4 regions of the Pseudomonas simiae genome follow, and region 4 is predicted to be linked to each of the others. Evidence: predicted binding sites of a transcription regulator. Region 4 holds the regulator's gene; each other region holds the start of a gene.

Region 1 (4,211 bases), 610 kb from region 4:
GTTCATCCAGATGCGGGCGTATCTGTTTGATCAGGTCCGGGCGTGGGTCGTCCGGCGCCTTGCCTTGGAACTGCCAGTCGGAAAGGTGGGTGTATTGCACCAGCTTGTTGGCCTCGATCTGCGCCGAAAAAAACTGCTCGGCGGCGGCCGCGTCCAGCTTGTAGGTCGGTGCCTGGGCGCTAACGCTGGCGATCACCTCTTGTTCGCGCTTTTTATCTTCCACGGGCTTTTTGCTGTCCCATTTGCTCAGGGCTACCTGGTCGGCGATCTCCAGGCGTTCGGCAATGCTGTTGAGCAGCGGCTCCAGAGTGGGCGGCGCAGCACTCGCACTGGCACTGACGAACAACAGAGCGAACACAAGTCGACGTTTCAAGGATGATCTCCTGTGGGAGCGGGGCTTGCCCGCGATGGCGGAGTATCAGTCAATACAACAGGTGCTCGATGCGGCGCAATCGCGGGCCAAAAAAAAGACCTCCCGAAGGAGGTCTTTTTTCATCACGCTACATTAAGCAGCGCTACCGGATCAGCAGCTGTAGTACAGCTCGTATTCCAGTGGGTGTACGAAGGTGCGAACCTTGATTTCTTCTTCGCTCTTCAGGCCGATGTAAGCGTCGATGAAGTCGTCGCTGAACACGCCGCCTTTGGTCAGGAACGCACGGCCCTTGTCCAGCTCTTCCAGGGCTTCTTTCAGGCTGCCGCACACTTGTGGGATCTCTTTGGCCTCTTCAGGCGGCAGGTCGTACAAGTTTTTGTCGGCGGCGTCGCCAGGGTGGATCTTGTTCTGGATACCGTCCAGGCCAGCCATTACCAGGGCAGCGAAGGCCAGGTACGGGTTGGCTGCTGGATCCGGGAAGCGTGCTTCGATACGGCGAGCGCGAGGGCTGGACACGTATGGAATACGGATCGAAGCGGAACGGTTGCGCGCCGAGTAGGCCAGCATTACCGGTGCTTCGAAACCTGGGACCAGACGCTTGTAGGAGTTGGTCGACGGGTTGGTGAAGCCGTTCAAGGCCTTACCGTGTTTGATGATACCGCCGATGAAATACAGGGCAGTGTCGGACAGGCCGGCATAACCTTCGCCAGCGAAGGTGTTCTTGCCCTCTTTGGCGATGGACAGGTGAACGTGCATACCCGAACCGTTATCGCCGTACAGAGGCTTAGGCATGAAGGTAGCGGTACGGCCGTAGGCAACGGCAGTGTTGTGTACGCAGTACTTCAGGGTCTGTACTTCGTCAGCCTTGGCCACCAGGGTGTTGAACTTCACACCGATTTCGTTCTGGCCGGCAGTGGCCACTTCGTGGTGGTGCACTTCGATGGTCAGGCCCATGTCTTCCATGGCGTTGCACATGGAGGTACGGATTTCGTGGTCGTGGTCGAACGGCGGAACTGGGAAGTAGCCACCTTTGATGCCTGGACGGTGGCCATGGTTGCCGCCTTCCACGTCTTGATCGGACATCCAGGAGCCTTGTTCGGAGTAGATCTTGAACATGGAGCCGGAGATGTCGGACTTGAACTTCACTTGGTCGAAGATGAAGAATTCTGGCTCTGGGCCTACGAATACAGTGTCACCGATACCGGTCGACTTCAGGTATTCCTCGGCACGCTTGGCGATCGCACGTGGGTCGCGGTCGTAGCCTTGCATGGTCGAAGGCTCGATCACGTCGCAGACCAGGATCAGGGTCGGCTCTTCGGTGAACGGGTCGAGTACGGCAGTGCTGTCGTCCGGCATCAGGATCATGTCGGAGGCTTCGATGCCTTTCCAGCCAGCGATGGAGGAACCGTCGAACATTTTGCCTTCTTCGAAGAAAGCTTCATCCAGCGCGTCGCGAGCCGGCATGGTCACGTGGTGCTGAGTGCCTTTGGTGTCCGTGAAGCGCAGATCAATCCATTTAACGTCATGATCTTTGATGAGTTGAACCGACTTCGACATAGTGTCCTCCGGGTGGCTTCGGGCTGGGGTAGTGGAGTTAGCCCTTAGAATGTGGGTGATGCCGGCGCGGATAGTCCGCCATGGCAACCTGCCTCACAAGAGAGCAAATTGCATGCCAGTGCGCCAACATGGGTTTTCTGCTCAAAAAACGACCCTATAAAGGTGCATTACGACAAAAGACCAAAAATGGCGCACCGCAATGTAGCGCAAAGGCGCGCAAATGCACCTATTTAGTGCGTTGCACGTGCGATGCATATTAACTGGTTAAACCTTGAGCGATTTCCGCTATAATCCGCGCCCCCCTTTTTCAGCAGGCCCGGCGCGCGCTGTTTCCATGAAATTAATCGTTAAAGTCTTCCCCGAGATCACCATCAAAAGCCGACCGGTACGGACGCGTTTCATCCGTCAGTTGGCCAAGAACATCCGTGCCGTGCTCCGCGATCTGGACCCGGCTGTGGTGGTGAACGGCGTGTGGGACAACCTCGAGCTGGAAACCCGTGTCACCGAGCCCAAAGCCTTGAAGGACATGACCGAGCGCCTGAGCTGCATGCCGGGCATCGCGCATTTCCTGCAGGTGGATGAGTACCCGCTGGGCGACTTCGATGACATCACCGAGAAGTGCAAACAGCACTACGGCAGTGAGCTTGAAGGCAAGATCTTTTCGGTGCGCTGCAAGCGTGCCGGCAAGCACACCTTCAGCTCCATGGACGTCGAGAAATACGTCGGCAGCAAGCTGCGTCGCGAGTGCGGCGCATCCGGAATTTCCCTGAAAGCGCCGCAAATTGAAGTGCGCATGGAAATTCGCGACCAACGGTTGTTTGTGATCCACAGCCAGCACAACAGCATCGGCGGCTACCCGCTGGGCGCCCTGGAACAGACCCTGGTGCTGATGTCCGGCGGTTTCGATTCCACGGTGGCGGCCTACCAGATCATGCGCCGCGGCCTGATGAGCCACTTCTGCTTCTTTAACCTGGGCGGACGTGCACACGAATTGGGCGTGATGGAAGTCGCGCATTTTATCTGGAAGAAGTACGGCAGCTCCCAACGCGTGCTATTTGTGAGCGTACCGTTCGAGGAAGTGCTGGGCGAAATTCTCGGTAAAGTCGATAACGGTCATATGGGCGTGGTATTGAAGCGTATGATGTTGCGCGCGGCCTCGCGAATCGCCGACAAGTTGCAGATCGATGCACTGGTAACCGGTGAGGCGATCTCCCAGGTCTCCAGCCAAACGCTGCCGAACCTGTCGATCATCGATTGCGTCACCGAGAAGCTGGTCTTGCGCCCGCTGATCGCCAGCCATAAGCAGGACATCATCGACCTGGCAGAGCAGATCGGCACCGCCGACTTTGCCAAGCACATGCCCGAGTACTGCGGGGTCATTTCGGTGAACCCCAAGACCCACGCCAAGCGCCATCGCGTGGAGCATGAAGAGAAAGAATTCGACATGGCGATTCTGGAGCGTGCGCTCGAGAACGCCAAGCTGGTCCCGATCGATCGCGTGATCGACGAATTGGGCCAGGACATCAAGATCGAAGAAGTCAGCGAAGCCCTGGCCGGCCAGATCGTCATCGACATCCGTCACCCGGATGCCGCTGAGGATGAGCCGCTGGAAATCGCCGGCATCGACGTACAAACGCTGCCGTTCTATGCATTGAATGCGCGTTTCAAGGAACTGGATAACAGCCGTCAGTACCTGCTGTATTGCGACAAAGGCGTGATGAGTCGCCTGCATGCCCACCATTTGCTCAGTGAGGGACATGCCAATGTGCGCGTTTATCGACCGAGCTAAGAGCCCGGGGCTGTTTGCCTGTGGCCTGCGTCACCGGCCCCCCGACTCTGCCGTCAAGCTGTAACGGCAAGGCCTGACTCTACTGTTAATCGCTGCCACGACCTGTCAGCACACCGAATCCTCTGATCGAGATACACAAGTGATCGAAAATCTACGTAACATCGCCATCATTGCTCACGTTGACCATGGTAAAACCACCCTGGTAGACAAACTCCTGCGTCAATCCGGCACCCTGGAGCGCAACGAGCTCAACGACGAGCGCGTGATGGACTCCAACGACCAGGAAAAAGAGCGCGGCATTACCATCCTGGCTAAAAACACCGCTATCAACTGGAACGGCTACCACATCAACATCGTGGATACCCCGGGCCACGCCGACTTCGGCGGCGAAGTAGAACGCGTAATGTCGATGGTTGACTCCGTTCTGCTGCTGGTTGACGCTCAAGACGGCCCTATGCCGCAAACCCGTTTCGTGACCAAGAAGGCGTTCGA
Region 2 (4,211 bases), 2.8 Mb from region 4:
TGATATGCACGTGCTGCTCGGCGACTTCACCGGCCATGGCCTGCCGGCAGCGGTGGGGGCCATGCCTCTGGCAGAAGTGTTCTATGGCATGACCGCCAAAGGCTATGGCCTCGCGCAGACCCTGCGGGAGATGAACGCCAAACTCAAACGCATCCTGCCGGTGGACATGTTCTGCTGCGCCACCCTGTTGTGTCTGAGCACGCAGCGACGGGTGGTGGAGGTATGGAACGGCGGCATGCCCGAAGGCTACAGGCATGAAATCGCCACCGGCCGGCGCACGCCGCTGGAATCGCGGCACTTGCCGTTGGGGGTACTGTCGGCGCAAGCCTTTGATGATCGTACTGAAGTCTGGCCCATGGCCCTGGGTGACCGGGTGTTCCTGCTGTCTGATGGGGTGTTGGATACCGCCGATGCCAACGATCAACTGTTCGGCGCCGAACGCTTGCAACAGGTGTTTGCCGCCAATCGCGAGCCTGATCGTTTATTTGAAGACATCGAGCAGGCCCTGGCGGCGTTTCGCGGTGAAGTGCGCGATGACGTGAGCATGGTGGAAATCACCTTGCAGCCTGACCAGCAACTGCGCGCCACGGGGCCGTTGTATGCGGACAGCGGGCAGTCGTGTCCGCTGGATTGGTCGGTGAGTTTCGAGTTTCGCGCCGAGACCTTGAAGCGTTACAACCCGTTGCCGTATCTGCTGCAACTGTTGTTGGAGATTCATGGGTTGCGTGAGCAAAGTGGGGCGCTCTACAGCGTGATGGCGGAGCTGTATTCCAATGCCCTGGAGCACGGCGTCTTGGGTCTGGACTCTCGGCTCAAGCGTGACGCCCAAGGGTTTGCCGAGTATTACCGTCAGCGTAATGACCGCCTCGCGCAACTCAATAGCGGGTATATACGGGTGCATGTGCAGGTGGTGCCGATCGGGGCAGGTGGGAAGATGACCCTGCGCATTGAAGACAGCGGTTCGGGGTTTGATGTGGAGCAGGTGCTGGCGCGGCCGCTGGATATCGACCGTCTGTCTGGCCGTGGCTTGAGTCTGGTACGGCAGTTGAGCAGCGAGGTAGGCTGGTCGGATGGTGGGCGCAGTGTGTGCGTGGAGTTTTCCTGGGAGGCTCTGGCATAATCCGCCGATTCTTGATCAAGGAGCGAGCAAGTGGTTGATCTACATCTGGACCCGGCGGTGTTGTCGGGTTTGCAGGAAGTCATGGAAGGCGAGTATCCGAAGTTGCTTGATACCTTTCTCGATGATTCCCAGAAGCGCGTCGAGGCGCTGCGCAAGGCGCGGGATGATGCGAAGGCGTTGGGGCGGATTGCGCATAGTTTCAAGGGGAGTAGCGGTAACCTTGGGGCGGTGCGGTTGGCGCAGTTGTGTCAGCGGCTGGAGGTTGAGTCGGTTGAATCCACTACGGATTTGGGGGCGCTCGTGGATCAGATTGATCATGAGTTTGCGTTGGTTAAGCCGATGTATGAGTCGGAGCGGCAGCGGTTTGGGGTTTGAGTCGCTGTAAGCGCGAAACCCTAAGCGGCCTTTACCGAGAAAATGGATATTTACTCGGTCGATATACCAACCTGGCCCAACTCTTGCTCTACCTCCAGATACTGCATCCCCGACCCCTATGCAGTGGAGACCTTTACCTATGCCAGTCGCCCCGAATTCGCTCCTTCAGGCTGCCCCCGCGGCCAAGCCTCAAGCGCCCACCGCCAACCCACCGGCAGTGGCAGCGGACCCACGGGACAAGGGCCCTGGCTTCGCTCAAGTGTTTGCCAGCCAGGGTTCCAAGCCCACGGCCAAGGCCGACGACAACGCGCCCAAATCCACCGCAGGCAAGCCTTCCGACGCCAGCGCCAAGCCGGCAGCGGGCAACGACAAGCCTGCCGCCAGCACACCAGCCGTTGCCGATAGCGGCAAACCCTTGCCTGCCACCCCTCCGGCCAACACCGACGACAGTGCCAGCAAGGATGACGACGCGCCCGCCGACCCGTCCCTGGTGCAGCAGCCCCCGGTGGACCCGGTCGTCGACCCTGCATTGATTGCCACCGTCACCCCGGTGGCCGTGCCGGTGCCGGTTGAAACCCCAGCGCCTGTCACCAACAAGGATGAAAAAGCCCTGCCGGTGGTGGCGGCGCCGGTCGCTGCGACTGAGGAGGCCAAGCCGGCCTTCGATCCAGAGGCCGATCCCTTGGACGCCATGCCCGCCGTGCGCCTGGCGATGGAGCAGGGCGGTCACGTGTCGGCCAGCAGTCAGGCCCAGGCAAAAACCGCTTCGGCACCGACTCAGGATCAACCCACCGCCGCACAGAACTTTGCCGCAGGCCTGGCCACTATGGTCGACCAGCAAGCCACCAAGGACAGCACTGACCAGGGCGGTGACAAGGCTTTCAGCGGGCTGATCGACGACGGTCTCAAGGACCTGAAGAACGCCAGCAGCGACACCCGTGTCGATGACTTCGCCAACCGTCTGGCCGCGTTGACGCAAGCCGCCACGCCGAAGACCGCCAACGCTTTGCCGCCGGTGACCAATGCGCCATTGGCCATGCACCAGAGCGGCTGGACCGACGAAATCGTCAACCGCGTGATGTACCTGTCCAGCGCCAACCTCAAGTCGGCGGAGATCCAGTTGCAGCCGGCTGAACTCGGTCGCCTGGACATCAAGGTCAACATGACCGCCGACCAGCAGGCCCAGGTCAACTTCATGAGCGCCCATCCGGTGGTACGTGAGGCGTTGGAAAGCCAGTCCGGCCGTTTGCGGGAGATGTTCGCCCAGCAGGGCATGGGCCAAGTGGATGTGAACGTGTCCGACCAGTCCCGTGGCCAGGAGCAACAGCAGCAACAGGCCCAGACCCGTGGCGTGAGCGGCAGCGGCGGGCGCGGTGGTGATAACAGCGACAGTGGTAGCCACATTGATGTGGCTGAAGCCGTGGCGCCGGTCACCTCAACCGTAATCGGCTCCAGCGCCGTCGATTACTACGCCTGACTCGAGCCCTGCACAGGCCCAAATGTGGGAGCGGGCTTGCTCGCGAAAGCGGTGTATCAGTCGCTGAATCAGTCGACTGACCTATTGCTTTCGCGAGCAAGCCCGCTCCCGCATGGGACCTGTTCCATGGCCAATATCGTAGCCCTCTTCCAAATCCACCAGACAACTCTGGCATAACACTTGCTCTTGCCTTTCCGTAGATCTATGAATTCCCGAATAGTGACGGATTATTGGCATGGCGAAGAGCGACGACGCAGCAAAAGCACCCGCAGGCAAAGGTAAGCTCAAGCTTATCCTGTTGATAGTCGTGGGCCTGCTCCTGGCCATCGGCGCCTCGGTCGGCGGCACTTGGTACATTATGCACAGCAATGCCAGCAAGCCGGCACCCGCTGCCGAAACCGCCAGTAACGTCAAGCAACCGGCAATCTTCGAGCCGATGCTTCCGGCCTTTGTCGCCAACTTCAATCAGAACGGTCGTCAGCGTTACCTGCAGGTGAGCATCACGTTGCTCGCCCGCAACCAGTCGGACCTGGACGCCCTCAAGGTGCACATGCCAGTGATCCGCAACAACCTGGTGATGCTGTTCTCCAGTCAGGCCTTCGACACACTTGCCACCCCGGTGGGCCAGGAAATGCTGCGCCAGAAGGTCACGGCCAGCGTGCAGGAAGTGGCCCAGAAGGAACTCGGCAAAGTCGTGGTCGAGCAGGCGCTCTTCACTAACTTCGTATTGCAGTAGGATCACGACATGGCCGTGCAAGACCTGCTGTCCCAGGATGAAATCGACGCGCTGCTGCATGGCGTCGACGATGGTCTGGTACAGACCGAAATGGCTGCCGAGCCCGGCAGCGTCAAAAGTTATGACCTCACCAGCCAGGATCGTATCGTCCGTGGGCGCATGCCGACCCTGGAGATGATCAACGAACGTTTCGCCCGTTACACCCGCATCAGCATGTTCAACATGCTGCGCCGTTCGGCGGACGTGGCGGTGGGCGGCGTGCAGGTGATGAAGTTCGGCGAGTACGTGCACTCGCTGTACGTGCCCACCAGCCTCAACCTGGTCAAGATCAAGCCGCTGCGCGGCACCGCGCTGTTCATCCTCGATGCCAAACTGGTGTTCAAGCTGGTGGACAACTTCTTCGGTGGCGACGGCCGTCACGCCAAGATCGAAGGGCGTGAGTTCACGCCTACCGAACTGCGTGTGGTGCGCATGGTGCTGGAACAGGCTTTCATCGACTTGAA
Region 3 (4,211 bases), 1.2 Mb from region 4:
CGAGGGAACGCATGGGCAACGAATCAGACTTTTACAGGACGTATCAACGTGCAAAGGCGTTGGGATACTTATCCAGATAGGCGCCGTTGAGTTGGGTGTCTGGGGCACGCATGAAGGTGCGGAAATCGGGGATCAGGAACACCAGCAGTGACAACCCCAGCACCATCGCCCCCAGCGACGTGATGGTCAGGGTGACACCGAGGTTGGCGATCAGGCCATTCATGGCGAAACTGCCCAGCGGGCTGGCTGCCGCGGACAGAAAGGACACGGTGGCGAAGATCCGGTTGCGGTGCTGCTTGGGGGTCGCCAGTAATCTCACGGCAGAGGTCGGAATGTTGATCAGCATCAGGCCCACCCCGCCACAGAAAAACGCCAGGGGCACGACGACTATCGATGAGAGCGCGCCAGCCAGCCACATATTGCCCCCCAACAGTGCAAAGCCTGCCGCGACACACAGGTCGCGGGGCACCCGTTGGGTCAACCAGCCGGTGATCGTGTAGCTGCCCGCCAGGATGCCCAGGCCGAAGCACGCATCCAGCAGGCCGAGGTAGGTGATCGGGTAGTGGATAACTGTCTTCACGTACAGCGGCAGCAGGATGGTAAAAAATGGAAACAGGGCAAAGTTGACGAGCATCGCCACAAGAGCCAGGTAGAACTCGACCTTCACCCCATAGACCGCCTTGAAACCCGAGTAAATCATGCGCCAGCCGCTGGAGGTCGGTTCAGGTTCATCTGGGGCGCTGGCGCCGAGGTGGAGTGGAATGGATGCGATCAACACTGCCGCGCCAAGCATCGCAATGAAGTCGACGGCAAACGCCAGCGGGGTACCGAAGCTGAAAATCAACGCGCTGGCCATGGCTGGCCCGAGCAGGTTGGAAATGGACGACAGCATGCTTTTGGTGCGCACGGCCAGTGAGACCTGATCGTCACGCGCAAACAATGGAATGATCGACGACTGCAGCGGCTCGCGCACACCGGCGACGGCACTGCTGACGAGCATCAGGGCGCCGACGCTCCAGGGGTTGAACAGCTGCGTCGCAGATAGAAGAAACATCAACAGCGCGGTCAACACGCTGGTCAGGGAAACCAGCCTGAGGATCAGGATCTTGTTGTACTTGTCGCCCAGCCATCCCAGCAGAGGGCGGGCCAGCACCTGCGCCGCGATGGAGCAGGCGATCATGTTGGCGAAGACGACGGCGGAACCGGTTTCCTGCAAGGCCCACCACGCCACGGCGAGTTGGTTGCAGCGGCCACCGAGCACCACCAGCAAAAAGCTGAATTGTATTTTCAGCAGGCGCCGGTCGAGGGCCGGCAAGCCCCACAGGGACCGGTTGATGCCGGTTATTCGCCCGCTGGCGTCAATCGCGCTTCCAGTTCCGCGACTTTTGCCTCCAGGCTCTCCAGCCGCGCACGCGTGCGGGCAAGTACCACCATCTGGCTATCAAATTCTTCGCGGCTCACCAAGTCGAGCTTGCTGAAACCACTTTGCAGCAAGGCCTTGAATTGGCTTTCGATTTCATTGCGGGGCAATGGGGTGTCACCGCTGAACAGGCGAGAGGCGTGGCCGCTCAGGGCGTCGAGGAGGTCTTTGGGCGCGAGCATGGGAAATATTCCGGAAAACTGTTGGCCGGCAGTGTATCACGCAGCGTCTATAGTCTTTTTCACGACGGCGGGCGCACGCTTTTCGCGCAGAGGGTCGGGCGGCTACGCACTGTTTTTGTGCGCATTGCCGTCGCCCAAAAGCCTCGCAGGTGGGGATAAGTGGGCAAAGGACTGATTTCAGTGATTTTTACGGAGCTGGCAAGGTTTCTGCTTAGACGAACATGACCCATGCACTGATGCAGTCGCTGTGACGAATGCAGTGCGCCGACGGATCAGGGGTACAGGTTTCGTCACCAGTGGTTCGCTGGCGTCGCAAAGGCAAATGCCGAGGCGACGACGCGTTACAAAGCCAGGCACTGCGCTTAGACTTGAGACGGGTTTGTTTTCCTGGGGCAAGTCCACCAATTCGGGAGAGAGTTTTCATGAAGCTAGTCACTGCCATCATCAAGCCGTTCAAGTTGGACGATGTACGCGAGTCGTTGTCCGAGATCGGCGTGCAGGGCATTACCGTTACTGAGGTCAAAGGCTTCGGTCGGCAGAAGGGTCATACCGAGCTGTATCGCGGCGCGGAATACGTGGTCGATTTCCTGCCGAAGGTGAAGATTGATGTCGCCATTGACGACAAGGATCTTGACCGGGTTATCGAGGCGATAACCAAGGCCGCCAACACCGGCAAGATCGGTGACGGCAAGATCTTCGTGGTCAATCTGGAACAGGCTATTCGCATCCGTACCGGCGAAACCGATACCGACGCAATCTAAGCCGCCAAACCCCAACGCCCCAGGAGAAAACAATATGACTCTGCGTAAATTCGCAGGGCTCGGAGCCCTGTTGTCCATCGTAATGCCAAGCCTGGCCATGGCGGCAGACGAAGTGGCTGCTCCAGTCCTCAATTCCGGCGACACCGCCTGGATGTTGACCGCCACCGCTTTGGTGCTGTTCATGACCATCCCTGGCCTGGCGCTGTTCTACGGCGGCATGGTCCGCTCCAAGAATATTCTGTCGGTGATGATGCAGTGTTTCGCGATCACCGGCCTCATCAGCATCCTCTGGGTCGTATACGGCTACAGCATCGCGTTCGATACCACCGGTATGGAACAGGGTGTGGTCAACTTCAACTCCTTCTTCGGCGGCATGGGCAAGGCGTTCCTGGCGGGCGTGACCCCGGCCAGCATCACCGGCCCTGCAGCGCTGTTCCCGGAAGCGGTGTTCATCACCTTCCAGATGACCTTCGCGATCATCACCCCGGCGCTGATCGTCGGTGCCTTCGCTGAGCGTATGAAGTTCTCCGCGATGCTGATCTTCATGGCTATCTGGTTCACCCTGGTCTATGCGCCGATCGCGCACATGGTCTGGAGCGGCAACGGTGGCCTGATGTGGGACTGGGGCGTGCTGGACTTCGCCGGCGGCACCGTGGTGCATATCAACGCGGGTGTGGCTGGCCTGGTGGCGTGCATCGTGCTCGGCAAGCGTAAAGGCTTCCCGACTACTCCAATGGCGCCGCACAACCTGGGTTACACCCTGATCGGCGCAGCCATGCTGTGGATCGGCTGGTTCGGCTTCAACGCTGGTTCCGCGGCTGCGGCCAACGGCACTGCCGGCATGGCGATGCTGGTTACCCAGATCGCTACCGCTGCTGCAGCGCTGGGCTGGATGTTCGCCGAGTGGATCACCCACGGTAAGCCAAGCGCACTCGGCATCGCCTCGGGTGTGGTGGCGGGCCTGGTAGCCATCACCCCAGCCGCTGGCACCGTGGGCCCGATGGGCGCCCTGGTGATCGGCCTGGTTGCCGGTGTGATCTGCTTCTTCTGCGCCACCAGCCTCAAGCGCAAGCTGGGCTACGACGACTCCCTGGACGCGTTCGGCGTGCACGGTATCGGCGGTATCGTCGGTGCGATTCTCACCGGTGTGTTCGCAGCCCCTGCGCTGGGCGGCTTCGGCACCGTGACTGACGTTGCCGCGCAGGTTTGGATCCAGTGCAAAGGCGTTGGCTTCACTGTGATCTACACGGCGATCGTGACCTACGTCATCCTCAAGGTGCTGGACATGGTCATGGGCCTGCGGGTGACCGAAGAAGAGGAGGCCGTCGGCCTCGACCTGGCGCAACACAACGAGCGCGGCTACAACTTGTAAGTACGCATAAAAAAGATGCCCGGCTTGCCGGGCATTTTTTTGCCTGGCGTTTGTCAGTCATAACACGCTGTGTCGGTTTTTTCGTCGAGTTTGTGATGAGGTTCACCCGGCACTTTTCCGCGTGCCAATGTCTTACAGGCATGTAGGCGTATTCGGCACTTTGTTTTTTCCCAGAGCGCGCTAGAATGCGCGCCGATGGGCGGAGAACTGTATGTGGCAACAGACCTTGATTACCCTGCGGGCCAAGCCCCGGGGCTTTCACCTGGTGACCGATGAGTTGCTGGCCGGCTTGCCTGAGTTGAAGGCCTGTCGCGTGGGCTTGTTGCATCTGTGGTTGCAACACACTTCGGCCTCGTTGACCGTGAACGAGAATGCCGACCCGGCGGTTCTCCGTGACTTCGAACGTTATTTCAACGCGCTGGTGCCGCAAGGCCTTGCCGGGTTTGAACACAACGACGAAGGTCCGGATGACCTGC
Region 4 (4,211 bases):
AGCGCCTGGGCTCTGCCGAACGATAGCCAGCAGCCGATCCACATCTCGGCTGACGATGCGCAGCTGGATGACAAGCAAGGTGTCGCCACCTACACCGGTGGCGTGATCATTACCCAGGGTTCGATGAAGATCACCGGTAATACGGTGACCCTGACTCGCACCGCTGCCGGCGACATCGACGTGGTGACTTCCGTGGGCAACCTGGCTTACTTCGAACAGAAGCAGTCGCCTACCGACACCGGCCCGATGAAAGGCTACGGCAAGACCATCCAGTACCACGCCCAGCAGAACCGCATCGTGCTGATCGATCAGGCCAAGGTGCTCAGCCCCGATGGCAACTCCACGGAAGGCGAGAAAATCACCTACGACACCGTGAAACAGATCGCTAACGCCGGTCGTGCCAATGGCAGCAAGGTCACTGCACCACGCCCACGCATCGACATGGTTATCCAGCCGAAGAAGAAGGCCGAGTAATGGCAACCCTGAAAGCCCAGCATCTGGCCAAGGCCTATAAAAGCCGTCAGGTCGTGCGCGACGTCAGCCTGTCGATCGACAGCGGCCAGATCGTCGGCTTGCTCGGCCCCAACGGTGCCGGCAAGACCACCTGCTTCTACATGATCGTCGGCCTGGTCCAGGCGGACCAGGGTCGCGTGCTGATCGACGACCTGGACGTGAGCCACCAGCCGATGCACGGCCGTGCACGCGCCGGTATCGGCTATCTCCCGCAGGAAGCGTCGATCTTCCGCAAACTGTCGGTCGCCGATAACATCATGGCGATCCTCGAGACCCGCAAGGAACTCGACCGTGACGGCCGCCGCAAGGAACTGGAAAGCCTGCTGCAGGAATTCCACATCAACCACATTCGCGACAACCTCGGCATGAGCCTGTCCGGTGGTGAGCGTCGTCGTGTGGAAATCGCCCGCGCCCTGGCCACTGCCCCCAAGTTCATTCTGCTGGACGAACCGTTTGCCGGCGTCGACCCGATCTCGGTCGGCGACATCAAGCAGATCATCCATCACCTCAAGGCCAAGGGCATTGGCGTGCTGATCACTGACCACAACGTCCGTGAGACCCTCGATATCTGCGAAACCGCGTATATCGTCAACGATGGCCAACTGATCGCCGAAGGTGACTCGGCCACCATCCTGGCCAACGATCTGGTCAAGGAAGTGTACCTGGGTCACGAGTTCCGCCTGTAAACACCGTGGTGTCACGGCCGTTTGCCGAGGTGCGCGGGAGTCAATGAAAACCTCCGGATTTTTATTGTTACCGCGCTCTAGGCAAAGCCCCCGACATCAGGCATATAATTTGCTTATGTTTGGCGCTCACGCGCCCTGTCGTGGATGGCGCATTGCGCCGGCGAATAAGGTGTTAAGCCCCTGCCATGAAACCATCGCTAGTCCTGAGAATGGGCCAGCAGCTGACGATGACACCGCAGCTGCAACAGGCCATCCGCCTGCTCCAATTGTCGACCCTGGACCTGCAACAGGAAATCCAGGAGGCCTTGGAGTCCAACCCGATGCTCGAACGCCAGGAAGAAGGCGACGACTTCGATAATGCAGACCCGCTGGCCGATAACATCGAGCAAAAACCCAATTCCGACGTGCAGGAACCCTCCTATCAGGAAACCGCCCCTACGGTGGATAACCTTGAGGAAGGCGATTGGAACGAACGCATCCCCAACGAGCTTCCCGTCGACACGGCCTGGGAAGACGTCTACCAGACCAGCGCCAGCAGCCTGCCCAGCAATGACGATGACGAGTGGGACTTCACCACCCGCACCTCCGTTGGCGAGAGCCTGCAGAGCCATCTGCTCTGGCAACTGAACCTGGCGCCGATGTCGGACACCGATCGCTTGATCGCCGTGACCCTGATCGACTGCATCAACAACCAGGGTTATCTGGACGAGACGCTTGAAGAAATTCTTGAAGCCTTCGACCCGGAACTGGATATCGAGCTGGACGAGATTGAAGCCGTCCTGCACCGCATCCAGCAGTTCGAGCCCGCCGGCATCGGCGCACGCACCCTCAGCGAATGCCTGTTGCTGCAATTGCGCCAACTGCCGGCCAAGACGGCCTGGCTCACCGAGGCCCAGCGCCTGGTCACCGACTACATCGACTTGCTCGGCAGCCGCGACTACAGCCAGTTGATGCGCCGCATGAAGCTCAAGGAAGACGACCTGCGCCAGGTCATCGAGCTGGTACAGAGCCTCAACCCGCGCCCAGGCTCGCAAATCGAGTCGAGCGAAGCCGAATACGTAGTCCCCGACGTCATCGTACGCAAGGACAACGAGCGCTGGCTGGTAGAGCTGAACCAGGAGTCGGTGCCGCGCCTGCGCGTCAACCCGCAATACGCCGGTTTCGTACGTCGCGCCGATACCAGCGCCGACAACACCTTCATGCGCAACCAGTTGCAGGAAGCGCGCTGGTTCATCAAGAGCCTGCAAAGCCGCAACGAAACCCTGATGAAAGTGGCCACTCAGATCGTCGAGCACCAGCGCGGCTTCCTGGAATACGGCGACGAGGCGATGAAACCGCTGGTACTGCATGACATCGCCGAAGCGGTTGGCATGCATGAATCGACGATTTCCCGGGTGACCACCCAGAAATTCATGCATACCCCACGGGGTATTTATGAACTGAAATACTTTTTCTCCAGCCATGTCAGCACCTCCGAAGGCGGTGAATGCTCGTCCACGGCGATTCGCGCGATCATCAAAAAACTGGTTGCTGCGGAAAATCAGAAAAAGCCATTGAGTGACAGTAAGATCGCTGGTTTACTGGAGGCACAAGGCATTCAGGTCGCCCGTCGAACCGTCGCCAAGTACCGCGAATCCCTTGGGATCGCGCCTTCCAGCGAGCGTAAGCGTTTGATGTGACGGGCGGGCCACAGCGTTCCAGTGGCAGGTAGTCCTACCTGCCGCTTTATGCACTGGCAACGAAGGAGAAGCTGTATGCAAGTCAACATCAGTGGACACCATGTAGAAGTCACCCCTCCATTGCGCGAATACGTCGAGCAGAAGCTGAAACGGCTTGAGGGTCATTTCGACAAGATCACCAATGTGCAAGTCATCATGAAGGTCGACAAGCTTCAGCAGAAAATTGAGGCGACTCTCCAGATACCCGGTGGCGAAGTAGTCGCCAATGCCGAGCATGAAGACATGTATGCATCAATCGACTTGCTCACAGACAAGCTTGACCGCCAACTTAAAAAGCATAAGGAAAAGAATCTGAGCCTGCTTCAGGGCACAGGTCGTTAACTCTCCCCCCATGATCCGACTTGAAACCATCCTGACCCCCGGCCGTTCCCTTGTGAACGCGCCGGGCGGCAGCAAGAAGAAAGCCCTTGAGCAAATTGCCAACCTGATCAGCCGCGAAGTGCCTGAACTGGAAATGCAAGATGTCTACGAGGCTCTGATTGCCCGTGAGAAACTCGGTTCCACCGGTTTTGGCAACGGCATCGCCATTCCCCACTGCCGCCTCAAAGGCTGCGAGACCCCAGTCAGCGCCCTGCTTCACCTGGACGCTCCCATCGATTTCGACGCTATCGACGGTGCCCCGGTCGACCTGCTGTTTGTACTGCTGGTCCCGCAGGCTGCCACCGATGCGCACCTGGAACTGCTTCGGCAGATCGCCAGCATGCTCGACCGCAAGGACGTACGCGACAAACTGCGCAGCGCCAAAAGCAACGAGGCGCTTTACCAGGTTGTCCTGGATGAACAGAACGGGCAGTAATCATGCGCTTGATCATCGTCAGCGGCCGCTCCGGCTCGGGTAAAAGCACCGCCCTCAACGTTCTTGAGGACAGCGGTTTCTATTGCATCGACAACCTGCCCGCCGGCCTGCTGCCGGAATTGGCGGAACGCGCGTTGATCCACACCGAACTGGCTCAGCCTCTGGTTGCCGTTTCGATTGATGCACGCAACCTGCCCAGCCACCTTGAGCGATTCCCGCAATTGCTCGAGGAAGTGCGGGCCAAGCATATCCATTGCGATGTGCTCTACCTGGATGCCGACGAAGAGACTCTGCTCAAGCGTTTCTCCGAAACCCGTCGGCGCCACCCCCTCAGCAGCCCTCACCGTTCCCTGGCGGAAGCCATTGAAGACGAAACCAAGCTGCTGGGGCCGATCATTGACCTCGCCGACCTCAAGATCAACACCACCAGCCTCAACCTGTACCAGTTGCGCGACGCCATCAAGCTGCGCCTGCTGA

Evidence for each region. The regulator sigma-54, encoded in region 4, starts transcription at its own class of promoters, with help from an activator protein. The targets are predictions, from matches to a motif close to ANTGGCATNNANNTTGCTNT.
Region 1: the regulator sigma-54 is predicted to act here: its motif matches at 2,031-2,050, upstream of glnA (type I glutamate--ammonia ligase).
Region 2: the regulator sigma-54 is predicted to act here: its motif matches at 1,566-1,585, upstream of PF1751_RS19770 (flagellar hook-length control protein FliK).
Region 3: the regulator sigma-54 is predicted to act here: its motif matches at 1,797-1,816, upstream of glnK (P-II family nitrogen regulator).

Annotation. Positions count from the first base shown of each region.
Region 1 is NZ_CP010896.1:364,090-368,300, forward strand. Features, by position in the region: gene PF1751_RS01650 (chorismate mutase) at 1-373, opposite strand, end outside; gene glnA (type I glutamate--ammonia ligase) at 524-1,930, opposite strand; gene thiI (tRNA uracil 4-sulfurtransferase ThiI) at 2,265-3,719, shown strand; gene typA (translational GTPase TypA) at 3,859-4,211, shown strand, end outside.
Region 2 is NZ_CP010896.1:4,366,526-4,370,736, reverse strand. Features, by position in the region: gene PF1751_RS19780 (ATP-binding SpoIIE family protein phosphatase) at 1-1,120, shown strand, start outside; gene PF1751_RS19775 (Hpt domain-containing protein) at 1,151-1,495, shown strand; gene PF1751_RS19770 (flagellar hook-length control protein FliK) at 1,635-2,972, shown strand; gene fliL (flagellar basal body-associated protein FliL) at 3,208-3,708, shown strand; gene fliM (flagellar motor switch protein FliM) at 3,718-4,211, shown strand, end outside.
Region 3 is NZ_CP010896.1:5,922,851-5,927,061, reverse strand. Features, by position in the region: gene PF1751_RS27065 (MFS transporter) at 44-1,315, opposite strand; gene PF1751_RS27060 (accessory factor UbiK family protein) at 1,342-1,602, opposite strand; gene glnK (P-II family nitrogen regulator) at 2,025-2,363, shown strand; gene PF1751_RS27050 (ammonium transporter) at 2,398-3,735, shown strand; gene PF1751_RS27045 (secondary thiamine-phosphate synthase enzyme YjbQ) at 3,947-4,211, shown strand, end outside.
Region 4 is NZ_CP010896.1:973,374-977,584, reverse strand. Features, by position in the region: gene lptA (lipopolysaccharide transport periplasmic protein LptA) at 1-474, shown strand, start outside; gene lptB (LPS export ABC transporter ATP-binding protein) at 474-1,199, shown strand; gene PF1751_RS04340 (RNA polymerase factor sigma-54) at 1,385-2,878, shown strand; gene hpf (ribosome hibernation-promoting factor, HPF/YfiA family) at 2,954-3,259, shown strand; gene ptsN (PTS IIA-like nitrogen regulatory protein PtsN) at 3,270-3,734, shown strand; gene rapZ (RNase adapter RapZ) at 3,737-4,211, shown strand, end outside.